3 regions of the Jejuibacter calystegiae genome follow, and region 3 is predicted to be linked to each of the others. Evidence: predicted binding sites of a transcription regulator. Region 3 holds the regulator's gene; each other region holds the start of a gene.
The links. The regulator Fur, encoded in region 3, represses iron uptake genes when iron is present. The targets are predictions, from matches to a motif close to ATAATAATGAGAACNACTATCAA.
Positions count from the first base shown of each region.

Region 1: the regulator Fur is predicted to act here: its motif matches at 1,684-1,706, upstream of bfd (bacterioferritin-associated ferredoxin).
Region 2: the regulator Fur is predicted to act here: its motif matches at 3,159-3,181, upstream of ulaG (L-ascorbate 6-phosphate lactonase).

Region 1 is NZ_CP040428.1:714,457-719,402, reverse strand. It holds gene fusA (elongation factor G) at 1-325, shown strand, start outside; gene tuf (elongation factor Tu) at 399-1,583, shown strand; gene bfd (bacterioferritin-associated ferredoxin) at 1,741-1,935, shown strand; gene bfr (bacterioferritin) at 2,055-2,531, shown strand; gene rpsJ (30S ribosomal protein S10) at 2,822-3,133, shown strand; gene rplC (50S ribosomal protein L3) at 3,167-3,796, shown strand; gene rplD (50S ribosomal protein L4) at 3,807-4,412, shown strand; gene rplW (50S ribosomal protein L23) at 4,409-4,711, shown strand; gene rplB (50S ribosomal protein L2) at 4,731-4,946, shown strand, end outside.
Region 2 is NZ_CP040428.1:3,881,421-3,886,366, forward strand. It holds gene FEM41_RS17870 (LysR family transcriptional regulator) at 1-791, shown strand, start outside; gene FEM41_RS25080 (hypothetical protein) at 794-928, opposite strand; gene ulaR (HTH-type transcriptional regulator UlaR) at 1,021-1,776, opposite strand; gene ulaG (L-ascorbate 6-phosphate lactonase) at 1,895-2,959, opposite strand; gene ulaA (PTS ascorbate transporter subunit IIC) at 3,325-4,725, shown strand; gene ulaB (PTS ascorbate transporter subunit IIB) at 4,738-4,946, shown strand, end outside.
Region 3 is NZ_CP040428.1:2,906,568-2,911,513, forward strand. It holds gene nagE (N-acetylglucosamine-specific PTS transporter subunit IIBC) at 1-492, shown strand, start outside; gene glnS (glutamine--tRNA ligase) at 658-2,325, shown strand; gene fur (ferric iron uptake transcriptional regulator) at 2,442-2,894, opposite strand; gene fldA (flavodoxin FldA) at 3,185-3,715, opposite strand; gene ybfE (LexA regulated protein) at 3,867-4,148, opposite strand; gene ybfF (esterase) at 4,271-4,946, opposite strand, start outside.

The DNA of each region.
Region 1 (4,946 bases), 2.2 Mb from region 3:
TTCTATCGCCTTTAAAGAGGGCTTTAAGAAGGCGAAGCCGGTTCTGCTTGAGCCGATCATGAAGGTTGAAGTTGAGACTCCGGAAGAGAACACTGGTGACGTTATCGGTGACCTGAGCCGTCGTCGCGGCATGCTGCGCGGTCAGGAATCCAACGTAACTGGCGTTGTTATTCATGCTGAAGTTCCGTTGTCTGAAATGTTTGGTTATGCAACCGACCTGCGTTCTCTGACCAAGGGTCGCGCATCTTACTCCATGGAATTCCTGAAGTATGATGATGCACCGAACAACGTTGCTCAGGCCGTTATCGAAGCCCGCGGTAAATAAGCCCAGGGTTTTAATACAATGATCCCGTGCTCTCCTTTCCACAGGGAGAGCACAGAAAGTAAGGAATATAGTCGTGGCTAAAGAAAAATTTGAACGTACAAAACCCCACGTCAACGTCGGTACTATCGGCCACGTTGACCATGGTAAAACCACTCTGACCGCTGCTATCACCACCGTACTGGCTAAGACCTACGGCGGTGCTGCTCGCGCATTCGACCAGATCGATAACGCGCCGGAAGAGAAAGCTCGTGGTATCACCATCAACACCTCTCACGTTGAGTATGACACCCCGACTCGCCACTACGCGCACGTTGACTGCCCCGGGCACGCCGACTACGTGAAAAACATGATCACCGGTGCTGCTCAGATGGACGGCGCTATCCTGGTTGTTGCTGCAACTGACGGCCCGATGCCGCAGACCCGTGAGCACATCCTGCTGGGCCGCCAGGTAGGCGTACCGTGCATCATCGTGTTCATGAACAAGTGCGACATGGTTGATGACGAAGAGCTGCTGGAACTGGTTGAGATGGAAGTTCGTGAGCTGCTGTCTCAGTACGACTTCCCGGGCGACGACTGCCCGGTTATCCGCGGTTCCGCACTGAAAGCGCTGGAAGGCGAAGCTCAGTGGGAAGAGAAAATCATCGAACTGGCTAACGCTCTGGATACCTACATCCCTGAGCCGGAGCGCGACACCGACAAGCCGTTCCTGCTGCCGATCGAAGACGTATTCTCCATCTCCGGTCGTGGTACCGTTGTTACCGGTCGTGTAGAAACCGGTATCATCAAAGTGGGCGACGAAGTAGAAATCGTTGGTATCAAAGATACTGCGAAGACCACCTGTACTGGCGTTGAAATGTTCCGCAAACTGCTGGACGAAGGCCGTGCTGGTGAGAACTGTGGCGTTCTGCTGCGTGGTACCAAGCGTGATGAGATCCAGCGTGGCCAGGTTCTGGCTAAGCCGGGCTCCATCAAGCCGCACACCAAGTTCGAAGCAGAAGTTTACGTTCTGTCCAAAGACGAAGGCGGCCGTCACACTCCGTTCTTCAAAGGCTACCGTCCGCAGTTCTACTTCCGTACTACTGACGTGACGGGTTCCATCACTCTGCCGGAAGGCGTAGAGATGGTAATGCCGGGCGACAACATCAAAATGAATGTTGAGCTGATTCACCCGATCGCAATGGACCAGGGTCTGCGCTTCGCAATCCGCGAAGGCGGCCGTACCGTTGGCGCGGGCGTTGTTGCTAAAGTTGAAGCTTAATTTCTTTTAAGCTGAACGAAAAAGGCGCCTTCGGGCGCCTTTTTGCTATCTGTTGTAAGTGAATTGTAGTACTCACATGATCTTCTTCCCGCGATGCGCTATTGTAATCATAACTATTCTCATTTAGAATTTGCGCAGTTTTTGAACGGGAGTTGTTATGTACGTTTGCTTATGTAACGGCGTGAGTGATAAAAAAATCCGCCAGGCCGTGCGCCAGTTTCATCCCCAGTCTTTTCAGCAGTTGCGTAAATTTATCCCCATTGGCAATCAGTGTGGTAAGTGCGTGAGAGCTGCCCGTGAGATCATGCAGGAAGAGATGATCCAGATGCCGGAATTCAAAGAGATCGCCTGAGTCCGCAATTGATCACTGAGTGCTGCCGACGCTGTTGGTAACCTCAGGTTTAGCGGGGATAGTTTGACTTACCCCGTAGCCCTTCTACGCTTTTTTGTAGTGGAAGCGGAGGGTTAAAAATGAAAGGTGACGTTAAGATAATAAATTATCTCAATAAATTATTGGGAAATGAGCTTGTCGCAATCAATCAGTACTTTCTTCATGCCAGAATGTTCAAGGACTGGGGGTTGATGCGTCTGAATGACGTTGAATACCACGAGTCCATTGATGAAATGAAACACGCCGATAAATACATCGAGCGCATCTTGTTTCTTGAAGGCATTCCTAATCTCCAGGATCTGGGTAAGTTACGCATCGGCGAAGATGTGGAAGAGATGCTGCGTTCCGATCTGCAACTGGAGATGGAAGGCGCTAAAGACCTGCGGGAGGCCATTGCCTATGCTGACAGCATCCATGACTACGTCAGCCGGGACATGATGATCAAGATTCTTGAAGAAGAGGAGCATCACATTGACTGGCTGGAAACGGAGCTGGGGCTGATAGATAAGATTGGCCTGCAGAACTATATACAGTCCCAGATTAAGGAAGAGGAGTAACCCTCTTCCTGATTCAGTCACCGGCGGGGGAGGGGCTTCTCCGCCGAATGCCGTTGACAGTGACGCTTTTCTAAACAGCGCTTGCTTAAGTGCGATATTCACGTATAATGCGCGGGCTTGTCATTATTGACGGCGGGTTCGACGGAACCCTGTGGTAATCTTCTCTTTTTTGGATTGCCGACAATGCTCCCAATCGGGGAGCTACGCAAGAACGATTACACTCCCCCATCAATCGTAATGGGTGTGAGGAGTAATTCTTTTCGTCTATAAATAATTGGAGCTCTGGTCTCATGCAGAACCAAAGAATCCGTATCCGCCTGAAAGCGTTTGATCATCGCCTGATCGATCAATCAACCGCGGAAATCGTCGAGACTGCCAAGCGCACTGGTGCGCAGGTACGTGGTCCGATCCCGCTGCCGACCCGCAAAGAGCGCTTCACCGTTCTGATCTCTCCGCACGTTAACAAAGACGCGCGCGATCAGTACGAAATCCGCACTCACAAGCGTCTGGTTGACATCGTTGAGCCAACCGAGAAAACCGTTGATGCTCTGATGCGTCTGGATCTGGCTGCCGGTGTAGACGTGCAGATCAGCCTGGGTTAATCAGGGTCATTGAGCGATTGAGAGGTTGAAACAATGATTGGTTTAGTCGGTAAAAAAGTGGGCATGACCCGCATCTTCACTGAAGAAGGCGTTTCTATCCCCGTAACCGTTATCGAAGTAGAAGCAAACCGCGTTACCCAGGTTAAAGATCTGGCTAGCGATGGCTACCGTGCAGTTCAGGTTACCACCGGTGCTAAAAAAGCAAACCGCGTAACCAAGCCGGAAGCGGGTCACTTCGCTAAAGCTGGCGTTGAAGCTGGCCGTGGTCTGTGGGAATTCCGCCTGGCTGAAGGCGAAGAGTTCACCGTAGGTCAGGACATTAGCGTTGAGCTGTTTGCTGAAGTTAAGAAAGTTGACGTAACTGGCACCTCTAAAGGTAAAGGTTTCGCCGGTACCGTTAAGCGCTGGAACTTCCGTACCCAGGACGCGACTCACGGTAACTCCTTGTCTCACCGCGTTCCGGGTTCTATCGGTCAGAACCAGACTCCGGGCAAAGTATTCAAAGGCAAGAAAATGGCAGGTCAGATGGGTAATGAGCGTGTAACCGTTCAGAGCCTGGACGTAGTACGCGTTGACGCTGAGCGCAACCTGCTGCTGGTTAAGGGTGCTGTTCCGGGTGCAACCGGCTGCGACCTGATCGTTAAACCGGCTGTGAAGGCGTGAGGAGATAGCAATGGAATTAGTACTGAAAGACGCGCAGAGCGCGCTGACTGTTTCCGAAACTACCTTCGGTCGTGATTTCAACGAAGCGCTGGTACACCAGGTTGTAGTTGCATACGCTGCAGGTGCTCGTCAGGGTACCCGTGCGCAGAAAACCCGTGCTGAAGTGACTGGCTCCGGTAAAAAACCGTGGCGCCAGAAAGGTACTGGTCGTGCACGTTCCGGTTCCATCAAGAGCCCGATCTGGCGCTCTGGTGGCGTAACCTTCGCTGCACGTCCGCAGGACCACAGTCAAAAAGTTAACAAAAAGATGTACCGCGGCGCGCTGAAAAGCATTCTGTCCGAGCTGGTACGTCAGGATCGTCTGATCGTCGTCGAGAAGTTTGCAGTCGATGCGCCGAAGACCAAACTGCTGGCGCAGAAACTGAAAGACATGGCGCTGGAAGATGTGCTGATCATCACTGGTGAGCTGGACGAGAACCTGTTCCTGGCCGCACGTAACCTGCACAAGGTTGACGTTCGCGACGCAACGGGTATCGACCCGGTTAGCCTGATCGCCTTCGACAAAGTCGTCATGACTGCTGACGCTGTTAAGCAAGTTGAGGAGATGCTGGCATGATCCGTGAAGAACGTCTGCTGAAAGTGCTGCGTGCACCGCACGTTTCTGAAAAAGCGTCTACTGCGATGGAAAAAAACAACACCATCGTTCTCAAAGTTGCTAAAGACGCGACCAAAGCAGAAATCAAAGCTGCTGTGCAGAAACTGTTTGAAGTCGAAGTCAATGACGTACGTACCCTGATCGTTAAGGGTAAGGTTAAGCGTCATGGACAGCGTATCGGTCGTCGTAGCGACTGGAAAAAAGCTTACGTCACCCTGAAAGAAGGCCAGAATCTGGACTTCATTGGCGGCGCTGAGTAAGTCGGAGGAGTAAAGAACAATGGCAATTGTTAAGTGTAAACCGACATCTCCGGGTCGTCGCCACGTCGTTAAAGTGGTGAACCCTGAGCTGCACAAGGGCAAACCTTTTGCTCCGTTGCTGGAGAAAAACAGCAAGTCCGGTGGCCGTAACAACAATGGCCGTATCACTACCCGTCACATCGGTGGTGGTCACAAGCAGGCTTACCGTATTGTTGACTTCAAGCGCAACAAAGAT
Region 2 (4,946 bases), 970 kb from region 3:
CTATTGCGCGACTTGAAGAGTTGCTGGGAGTCCGGCTGCTTCACCGAACCACCCGCAGGATCGGCCTGACGGCGGATGGACAACTTTTTCTTCCTAAGGCAATGCAGATCCTGACCGACCTGGAAGAAGCGCAGACAGAGATTCAACGCGCCGGGGCAGTCCCCCACGGCGTTTTGCGGCTAACGGCGACCGAAGCTTACGGACGTCAGGTGATTCTGCCCATTGTGGCAAGTTTCCTTGAGCGCTGGCCAACGGTTTCTGCGGAAACTCAGTTTACCGATCGCGTCATCGATATTGTGGAAGAAGGATACGACGTTGCCATTCGCTTTGGCGCCCCTTCCGTATCGTCCGATCTTATTATGCGTGTGGTGGCTCGCTCGTCCGCACAGCTATGCGCCTCCCCCGATTACCTGGCCCGCCGGGGAACGCCAGAGTCGATTGACGAGCTGGCGAATCATCAACAACTGGTATCCGGCTCGCGCCACCACCAGCGCACATGGATTCTTCAGACCCGCGCAGGCTCCCCTGTTTCCGTTGCCATAAAACCTTTTCTGCTCAGCGATAACGCCAGCGCGCTGCGCGATGCCGCGCGATCGGGACTGGGTATCGCCTGTCTGCCACGATTTTTGATTGAACGGGATATTGAGCAAGGGATATTGCGGCCCGTACTGGCGGAATATTCAACGGCGGAATTTCCTGTCTGCGTGGTTTACCCCACCCGCCGCCAGCTTTCTCCCAGGGTCAGGCATTTTATTGACTGGCTGGTCGCGCAGCTTAGTCCGTCAGTGTAGCGTCACGCCCTGGACGACTGGCAGCGAAACGCCTGCTTTTGTCCGGCACGATCGATAACCAGGGGAATATGCCCGGTTCTCCCCATATCGACATCAGCGCGGGAAGTGCTGCCCTTTTCCGTACGCTGAAACGTCATAATGCGGGTATCCGCATCTTTTTATGGGTTTGACGGTCAATGATGTAAAAAACACGTTAAAAAAATAATTCCTTGTCTGCGAAAGAGGTTATTTAAACGCGGATAACCAATAAGCCCAGTTTTTCAAGCTGCCTGAGGATAGCTTCATCGGCCTGTTTTCCGGTAATCACCAGGTCTATTTCCCCTGCCTGGCTGAACAGCATCCCGGCGCGTTCACCCACTTTGCTGCTATCGACCAGTACCGCGAGTTTACCGACGACGTTAAGCATTTTTTGCTCCGCCATCGCCGTCAGCATATCGGTTTTATACAGCCCTTCAGTGGTTAGCCCTTTGCCGCTGGTAAACATCCAGTGCCCGGCATACAGGCTGTTTTCGCTGCCCTGCGGACTCAGGGTGATAGAGTGGCTGCGGTTATACTGCCCGCCCATAATGATGACACTGTCGTGTTCCTGATCGATAAGATAGTTGGCCAGCGGCAGATAGTTAGTAATGATCTGTACGGGTTTACCGCACAGCTCCTGCCCAAGCAGGAAGGCGGTAGAGCCACAGTTAATGACGATGCTTTCGCCGGGATTCACCAACTGCGAAGCCGCATGCGCAATCCGCACTTTCTCATCGTGGTTTTGCGCCTGATGAATATTCAGTGGTGACCAGCGTGGGCGCTGCTCGCTGATGGCTTCTGCGCCGTTGCGGACTTTTTTCAGCTTGCCGCTTTCGTCGAGTTTATTGATATCGCGTCGAGCCGTCGCCGGAGAAATTCCCAGCCGGGAAATCATCTGCTCCACGGTGACAAATCCCGTTTGTGCCAGCAAATCCAGTAAAATTTGATGTCTTTGCGCTTCCGTCATGAGCAAATCCGATTAAAAGTGATAAGCAAAGATAATATTTGAAATCAGGTGAAAATACTAATGCTGGCGGAGATAATTTCCGGCAGGCGGTCAACGATTACCGCCTGCCGGAGAAGCATTACAGGAAGGACTTGAAGGGCAGATCCGGTTCTATGGTGAAGCAGTCATCGAATCCGCGCGGATAGTGGTATTCGAAGTTGTCTTTATCCAGCGGCCAGGTAAATTTCCCGCCAACCTGCCAGATAAAAGGCTTAAAGCCATATTTCAGCCGGTTTTTTTTCATTTCCCACAGAGCTCGGATTTCCTGCGGATCGGCCTGGAAGTTTGACCAGATATCGTGGTGGAGCGGAATAACCACTTTGGTATTCAGCGACTCGGCCATGCGCAGGATATCGGCGCTGGTCATTTTGTCGGTAATACCGCGCGGATTTTCACCGTAGGAACCCAGCGCCACGTCGATCTGATGCTCGTTACCGTGCTTCGCATAGTAATTTGAATAGTGAGAATCGCCGCTATGGTAGAGGTTGCCGCCCGGCGTTTTGAATAGGTAGTTCACCGCGCGCTGATCCATTCCGTCAGGCAGTACGCCCGCGGCTTTTTGATCCGCAGGTAAGGTGATCAGGGCGGTACGGTCAAAAGCGTCGAGCGCGTGAATTTCAACATCTTTTATTTTTACGACATCGCCCGGTTTTATCACGATGCAGCGCTCTTTCGGCACGCCCCAGCTAATCCACAGGTCGACGCAGGTTTGCGGGCCGATAAACGGTACGTCATCGGCGCAGTTCTGCATCACGGCGGCAGCCACGTTCACATCAATATGGTCATTATGATCGTGGGTAGAGAGCACGGCGTCGATCTGGCGAATGGCGAACGGATCCAGAACAAAGGGAGTGGTGCGCAGATTTGGCTGGAGCTTTTTCACGCCCGCCATGCGCTGCATCTGGTGGCCTGTTTTCATCAGCGGGTTGCCGTGGCTTTGCTTGCCGGTACCACACCAGAAATCGACGCAGATATTGGCCCCGTCTTCGGATTTCAGCCAGATGCCCGTACAACCCAACCACCACATGGCAAAGGTGCCAGGCGCTACCTGCTCTTGTTCAATTTCTTCATTCAGCCAGCTACCCCACTCAGGAAAAGTATTCAGGATCCATGATTCACGGGTGATGGTTTGCACTTTACTCATTTATTTACCCCTCACGCATTATCAAAACCAATCATAATGTGATCTATTTTGACGAATACTGGCATTGTTTGTTCAGAATTGCAATCCTGAACTTTACCCTTTATGTGAGTATTCATAAGGAGCAAAACGAGGATGATACGTACCTGATGATATGCGAGTGATTTTATTTAATTGATTTATATACAATATTTACTGATTTTTGAAAATGAGAATTAATATCATAACGGATTAAAAGATTATTTGCAGCGCGCGTCACATTTAATCAAACGCAATCTTGTTGTGATTACTTTTGATTATTAAAGTGTTCGCAACAATAAAACCTGGGCGTAGCGTGCGTTCGGAGCTTCCACCTTCTGGAGTGTGTTATGGAGATTCTCTACAACATCTTTACCGTGTTCTTTAACCAGGTAATGACCAACGCCCCATTGCTGCTGGGGATCGTGACGTGCCTGGGATATATCCTGCTGCACAAAAGTCCCGGCGTCATTGTTAAAGGGACGATTAAAACCATTATTGGTTTTATGTTGCTGCAGGCCGGCTCCGGCATTCTGACCAGCACCTTTAAACCGGTAGTGGCGAAAATGTCTGAGGTTTACGGCATTAACGGCGCTATCTCCGATACCTACGCATCAATGATGGCGACCATTGAGCGCATGGGCGATGCCTACAGCTGGGTGGGCTATGCCGTGTTGTTAGCTCTGGCGCTGAATATTTGTTACGTCCTGCTGCGGCGCATTACCGGCATTCGCACCATCATGCTGACCGGGCACATCATGTTTCAGCAGGCGGGGCTGATTGCCGTCTCTTTCTATATCTTTGGCTACCCGATGTGGACGACCATTATCTGCACGGCGGTGCTGGTGTCGCTCTATTGGGGCATCACCTCTAACATGATGTACAAGCCAACCCAGGAAGTCACAGACGGCTGCGGCTTTTCCATCGGACACCAACAGCAGTTTGCCTCCTGGATTGCTTATAAGGTTGCGCCGTATCTGGGGAAAAAAGAGGAGAGCGTTGAGGATCTTAAGCTGCCAGGCTGGCTGAATATCTTCCATGACAACATCGTCTCCACGGCCATTGTGATGACCATTTTCTTCGGCGCGATTTTGCTCTCCTTCGGCGTCGACACCGTACAGACGATGGCGGGCAACACCCACTGGACAGTCTATATCCTGCAAACCGGTTTCTCGTTTGCGGTGGCGATATTCATTATTACCCAGGGCGTGCGCATGTTCGTGGCCGAGCTTTCTGAGGCGTTCAACGGTATCTCTCAGCGCCTGATTCCTGGGGCCGTACTGGCGATTGACTGCGCGGCGATTTATAGCTTTGCGCCAAACGCCGTGGTCTGGGGCTTTATGTGGGGCACCATCGGCCAGCTGATCGCTGTCGGCATTCTGGTGGGCTTCGGCTCTTCCATTCTGATTATTCCGGGCTTTATCCCGATGTTCTTCTCGAACGCCACCATCGGTGTGTTTGCTAACCACTTTGGCGGCTGGCGCGCGGCGCTGAAGATTTGTCTGGTGATGGGGATGATTGAAATCTTTGGCTGCGTCTGGGCGGTGAAACTTACCGGTATGAGCGCCTGGATGGGGATGGCGGACTGGTCCATTCTGGCACCGCCGATGATGCAGGGCTTCGCCTCTATCGGCATCACGTTTATGGCGGTCATCATCATTATTGCACTGGCTTATATGTTCTTTGCAGGGCGCACGCTGCGTGCTGAAGAGGACGCGAAAAAACAACTGGCAGATGCTTCTGCTCAATAAGGGGTTTTGACTATGACCGTACGTATTCTGGCTGTATGTGGCAACGGGCAAGGGAGTTCCATGATCATGAAGATGAAGGTGGATCAGTTTTTGACCCAGTCAAATATCGATCACACGGTGAACAGTTGCGCGGTAGGTGAATACAAAAGTGAATTGAGCGGCGCGGATATCATCATCGCTTCCACTCATATCGCCGGGGAGATTAGCGTCACCGGCAACAA
Region 3 (4,946 bases):
CCTCAGGCGGTGCGCAACGACCTGCCGACGCTGTTGACCCTGGTGGCGCCGGTTAGCGGCGAACTGGTGGCGCTGGACGAGGTGCCGGACGAAGCCTTCGCCAGCAAAGCGGTAGGCGACGGCGTAGCGATTAAGCCCAGCGATAAGACGGTCGTGGCTCCGGCGGCAGGCACCGTGGTGAAAATCTTTAATACCAACCACGCTTTCTGCCTGGAGACCGATGACGGCGCTGAGATTGTGGTGCACATGGGTATCGATACCGTGGCGCTGGCAGGTAAAGGCTTTAAGCGTCTGGTAGAAGAGGGGGCCTCTGTTGCTGCCGGTCAGCCGGTGCTGGAGATGGATCTCGACTTCCTGAACGCCAATGCGCGCTCGATGATTAGCCCGGTGGTCTGCAGCAACATCGACGACTACAGCGGTCTGGTGGTGAAAGCGACCGGTACTCTGGTGGCTGGCGAAACCCCGCTGTACGAGATTAAAGCGAAGAAATAACGTCTGTCGGACGATATCTCTGAGAGCGGCCGGGTGAGAACCCGGCCGTTTTTTTATTCCCGCGCCAAAGCTGTGCGAATTTCTGTAACTAAGGGTTGTGTCCGGCGACGGCTTGTAAGATCATTCCACGTTAACCGAGTTAAAAACGCTTTGAGGTATTAAGAGATGAGTGAGGCTGAAGCCCGCCCAACTAACTTTATTCGCCAGATTATTGATGAGGATCTGGCCAGCGGCAAACACACCACCATTTGCACGCGTTTCCCTCCTGAGCCGAACGGCTATCTGCATATCGGCCATGCGAAATCCATCTGCCTGAACTTCGGCATCGCTCAGGATTACCAGGGCACCTGCAATCTGCGCTTCGACGACACTAACCCGGTTAAAGAAGATATCGAGTATGTGGACTCCATTAAGCAGGATGTCGAGTGGCTGGGCTTTCACTGGGCGGGTGACGTGCGTTACTCCTCTGACTATTTCGACCAGCTGTACCACTACGCCATCGAACTGATCAACAAAGGCCTGGCTTTCGTTGATGAACTGACGCCGGAGCAGATTCGTGAATACCGCGGCACTCTGACCGAGCCGGGCAAGAACAGCCCGTATCGCGATCGCAGCGTGGAAGAGAACCTGGCGCTGTTTGAAAAGATGCGTGCCGGTGAATTCGCCGAGGGCACCGCCTGCCTGCGTGCGAAGATCGATATGGCATCGCCGTTTATGGTGATGCGCGATCCGGTGCTGTACCGCATTAAATTTGCCGATCATCACCAGACCGGCAATAAGTGGTGCATCTACCCGATGTATGATTTCACCCACTGCATTTCCGATGCGCTGGAAGGGATCACCCATTCGCTGTGTACCCTGGAATTCCAGGATAACCGCCGCCTGTATGACTGGGTGCTGGACAATATCACCATTCCGGCTCATCCGCGTCAGTACGAGTTTTCGCGCCTGAATCTGGAATACGCCATTATGTCCAAGCGTAAACTCAATCTGCTGGTGACCGAGAAGATAGTGGAAGGCTGGAACGATCCGCGTATGCCGACCATTTCCGGTCTGCGTCGCCGTGGCTACACTGCGGCCTCTATCCGCGAATTCTGCAAACGTATCGGCGTGACCAAGCAGGACAACACCGTTGAGATGGCGTCGCTGGAAGCCTGCATTCGCGAAGATCTGAATGAGAATGCGCCGCGTGCGATGGCGGTTATCGATCCGGTTAAGCTTATCATCACCAACTACCCGCAGGGGCAGAGCGAGATGGTGACCATGCCGAATCATCCGAACCGTCCGGAGATGGGTAACCGCGAGGTGCCTTTCAGCGGTGAAATCTGGATCGATCGCGCTGACTTCCGTGAAGAAGCGAACAAGCAGTATAAGCGTCTGGTGCTGGGCAAAGAGGTACGTCTGCGTAACGCCTATGTGATCAAAGCCGAAGAGGTGGAAAAAGACGCCGATGGCAATATCACCGCGATTCGCTGTAGCTACGATGCTGATACCCTGAGCAAAGATCCGGCCGATGGCCGCAAGGTGAAAGGGGTGATTCACTGGGTCAGCGCTGCTCACGCATTGCCCATTGAAATCCGCCTCTATGACCGTCTGTTCAGCGTGGCGAACCCGGGCTCGGCGGAAGATTTCCTTTCTACCGTTAACCCAGAATCGCTGGTGGTGAAGCAGGGCTACGGAGAGCAGAGCCTGAAGGCGGCACAGCCGGAAAACGCGTACCAGTTCGAACGTGAAGGCTACTTCTGTCTTGATGGGCTGACCAGCAGCGCCGATAAGCCGGTATTTAACCGCACCGTTGGACTGCGTGATACCTGGGCGAAAATGGGCGGCTAATATTGCGCGCCTGAATCGCCATAAGTAAAACCCCGGCCTCTGCGCCGGGGTTTTATTCTCTATACAAAAAACCGGAGAGCGATCTCCGGTTTTTTTTGGCTGTGGCGTAGACTCGCTTACTTCTTGCTGGCCTCATGGGCGCCATCGTCTTCCCGACAGTCTCCTTCAGCGCAGTGGCCGTACAGGTAGAGGCTGTGGTTGGTCAGGCGGATATTGTGCCGGGTGGCGATCTCGCGCTGACGAGTTTCAATAGAATCATCGCTGAATTCAATCACCTTGCCGCAATCCAGGCAGATAAGGTGATCGTGATGATGCTGCTGCGTCAGCTCAAAAACAGACTTTCCGCCTTCGAAGTTGTGACGGGTGACAATGCCTGCATCGTCGAACTGGTTCAGCACGCGGTAAACCGTGGCCAGACCAATCTCTTCACCCATATCGATCAGTCGCTTGTACAAGTCTTCCGCACTGACATGGTGATTTTCAGGCTCCTGTAACACTTCCAGGATTTTTAACCGGGGAAGCGTGACTTTCAGGCCGGCCTTCTTTAATGCGGTATTGTTGTCAGTCATGCGGAATATGTCCTGTTGCTTAATGACTTAGCTCCTCTGGAGCACTGCATAGAATTCATGAAAAAGATGAATGCGTCTCATTATAGAACCGTGAAGGGTAAATGAAAACCGCGTTCAACCTGCAAAAATGTGAATAAAAAAGTGGGAAAAATTATGCCAGATACGGCACCGATGCCCAATTTACCGGGCTTATTGTACAACTTAGTGGGGCAAAGTTAAGGAAATGTATCAATTATTACTATCGGTTATATCTATTAATGCGGCGCAGATCGCGCCGCAACAACTTATCATCAGGCGTTGATGATTTCATCAAGATGCAGCTCTTCAGAGATCTGCTTAACCCATTTCTCAACGCGCTCGTTGGTCAGCTCCGGCTGACGGTCTTCATCAATAGCCAGACCCAGGAAGTGGTCATCATCGGCCAGCCCTTTCGACGCTTCGAAGTGGTAACTTTCGGTCGGCCAGTGACCCACGATGGTGGCGCCGTTCGGTTCGATAATATCGCGAATGGTACCCAGCGCGTCGCAGAAGTATTCCGCATAGTCTTCCTGATCGCCGCAGCCAAACAGCGCAACCAGCTTACCGTTGAAGTCTACCTCTTCCAGCGTGGGGAAGAAGTCGTCCCAGTCACACTGTGCTTCACCGTAGTACCAGGTCGGGATACCAAGCAGCAGAATATCGAAGCCTTCCAGGTCTTCTTTGCTGCTTTTAGCAATATCATGCACCTCAGCAACTTCTTTACCGAGCTGTTTCTGAATCATTTTTGCGATATTTTCGGTATTGCCGGTGTCGCTGCCGAAAAAAATGCCTACGATTGCCATGAGTAAAGTAACCTCTTGAATCTAAAAAAGTATGGTGGCTGCGTAATGCCCACGGATAGGGCAATCATAGCAGAAGCCCTTCGAGTGCGGAAACCGCTATTCGCCGCAGGGTGCACAGTATGCAACATACCTGACGGCGTAAGGGGCGGTCTTAGCCCCGGAGCTGGGCGAGCTGGCTCAGCAGAATCTCTTCGATAAGCTCGCTGCGGCTGATGTTACGCGCATCGGCGAGCTCATTGAGCGCATCCACCGCCTCGGCATTGAGTTTGAGCTCAACGCGCTTCAGGCCGCGGACTTTGTCACGTTTGAGCTGATTGCGCTTGTTGATGCGCAGTTGCTCGTCACGCGACAGCGGATTGGTTTTGGGTCGACCCGGGCGGCGCTCGTTCGCAAAGAGATCGAGCGTCGTGCGGTCCGTTTGTTCTTTTGCCATGATTTGCTGCTGCTGGACAGGGAAAAGGCTACGGGAGCGGATTTTTACAGCGCGCCATCATACATTAGTGCCATCCGGTGCGCCAACGCCTGGAGCGTATCTGGCGACCGGACGATGGGTTTTTAATCAGAAGTAAGGAAGCGATCAATGGCCCGCAGTACCGCCTGGGGTTTTTCCGCGTGGACCCAGTGTCCGGCACCGGCGATGACGTGCGCGCGGGCCTGGGGGAACTGTGCGGCAATCTCCGCCTGTGAGGAAGCCTGAATATAAGGTGAATCGCCGCCGCGGATAAACAGCGCCGGGTGCGGCCAGGGGGGCGTGGGCTCCCAACCGGTGATATTGTCGTACTGATCCCAGAGCACCGGCACATTGAAGCGCCACTCGCCGCTGGCGAAGGATTTCAGCAGGAACTGGATAATGCCTTCTTCCTCGATGTGTTCGCGCATTATCGCCGCGGCATCGTGGCGGCGGGTAACGCCACTGTCGGTCACTGCGCGCACAGCGGCGAAGATGGCATCATGGCGGCGCACCGGGTAGGCCACCGGTGCAATATCAATCATCACCAGTTGTTCGATGCGCTCCGGAGCCAGGGCGCTCAGCGCCATCGACACTTTACCGCCCATGGAGTGGCCGATCAGCGTCACTTTATCAAGCTGACAGTCGTCCAGAGTATCCAGCACGTCCTGCGCCATTTCCCTGTACGTCATGCTATCGCTTCGCGGGGAGAGACCGTGATTGCGCAGATCGAGCTGCAGCACCGTGCGATCTTGCACCAGAGAGCGTCCCAGCACCCCAAGA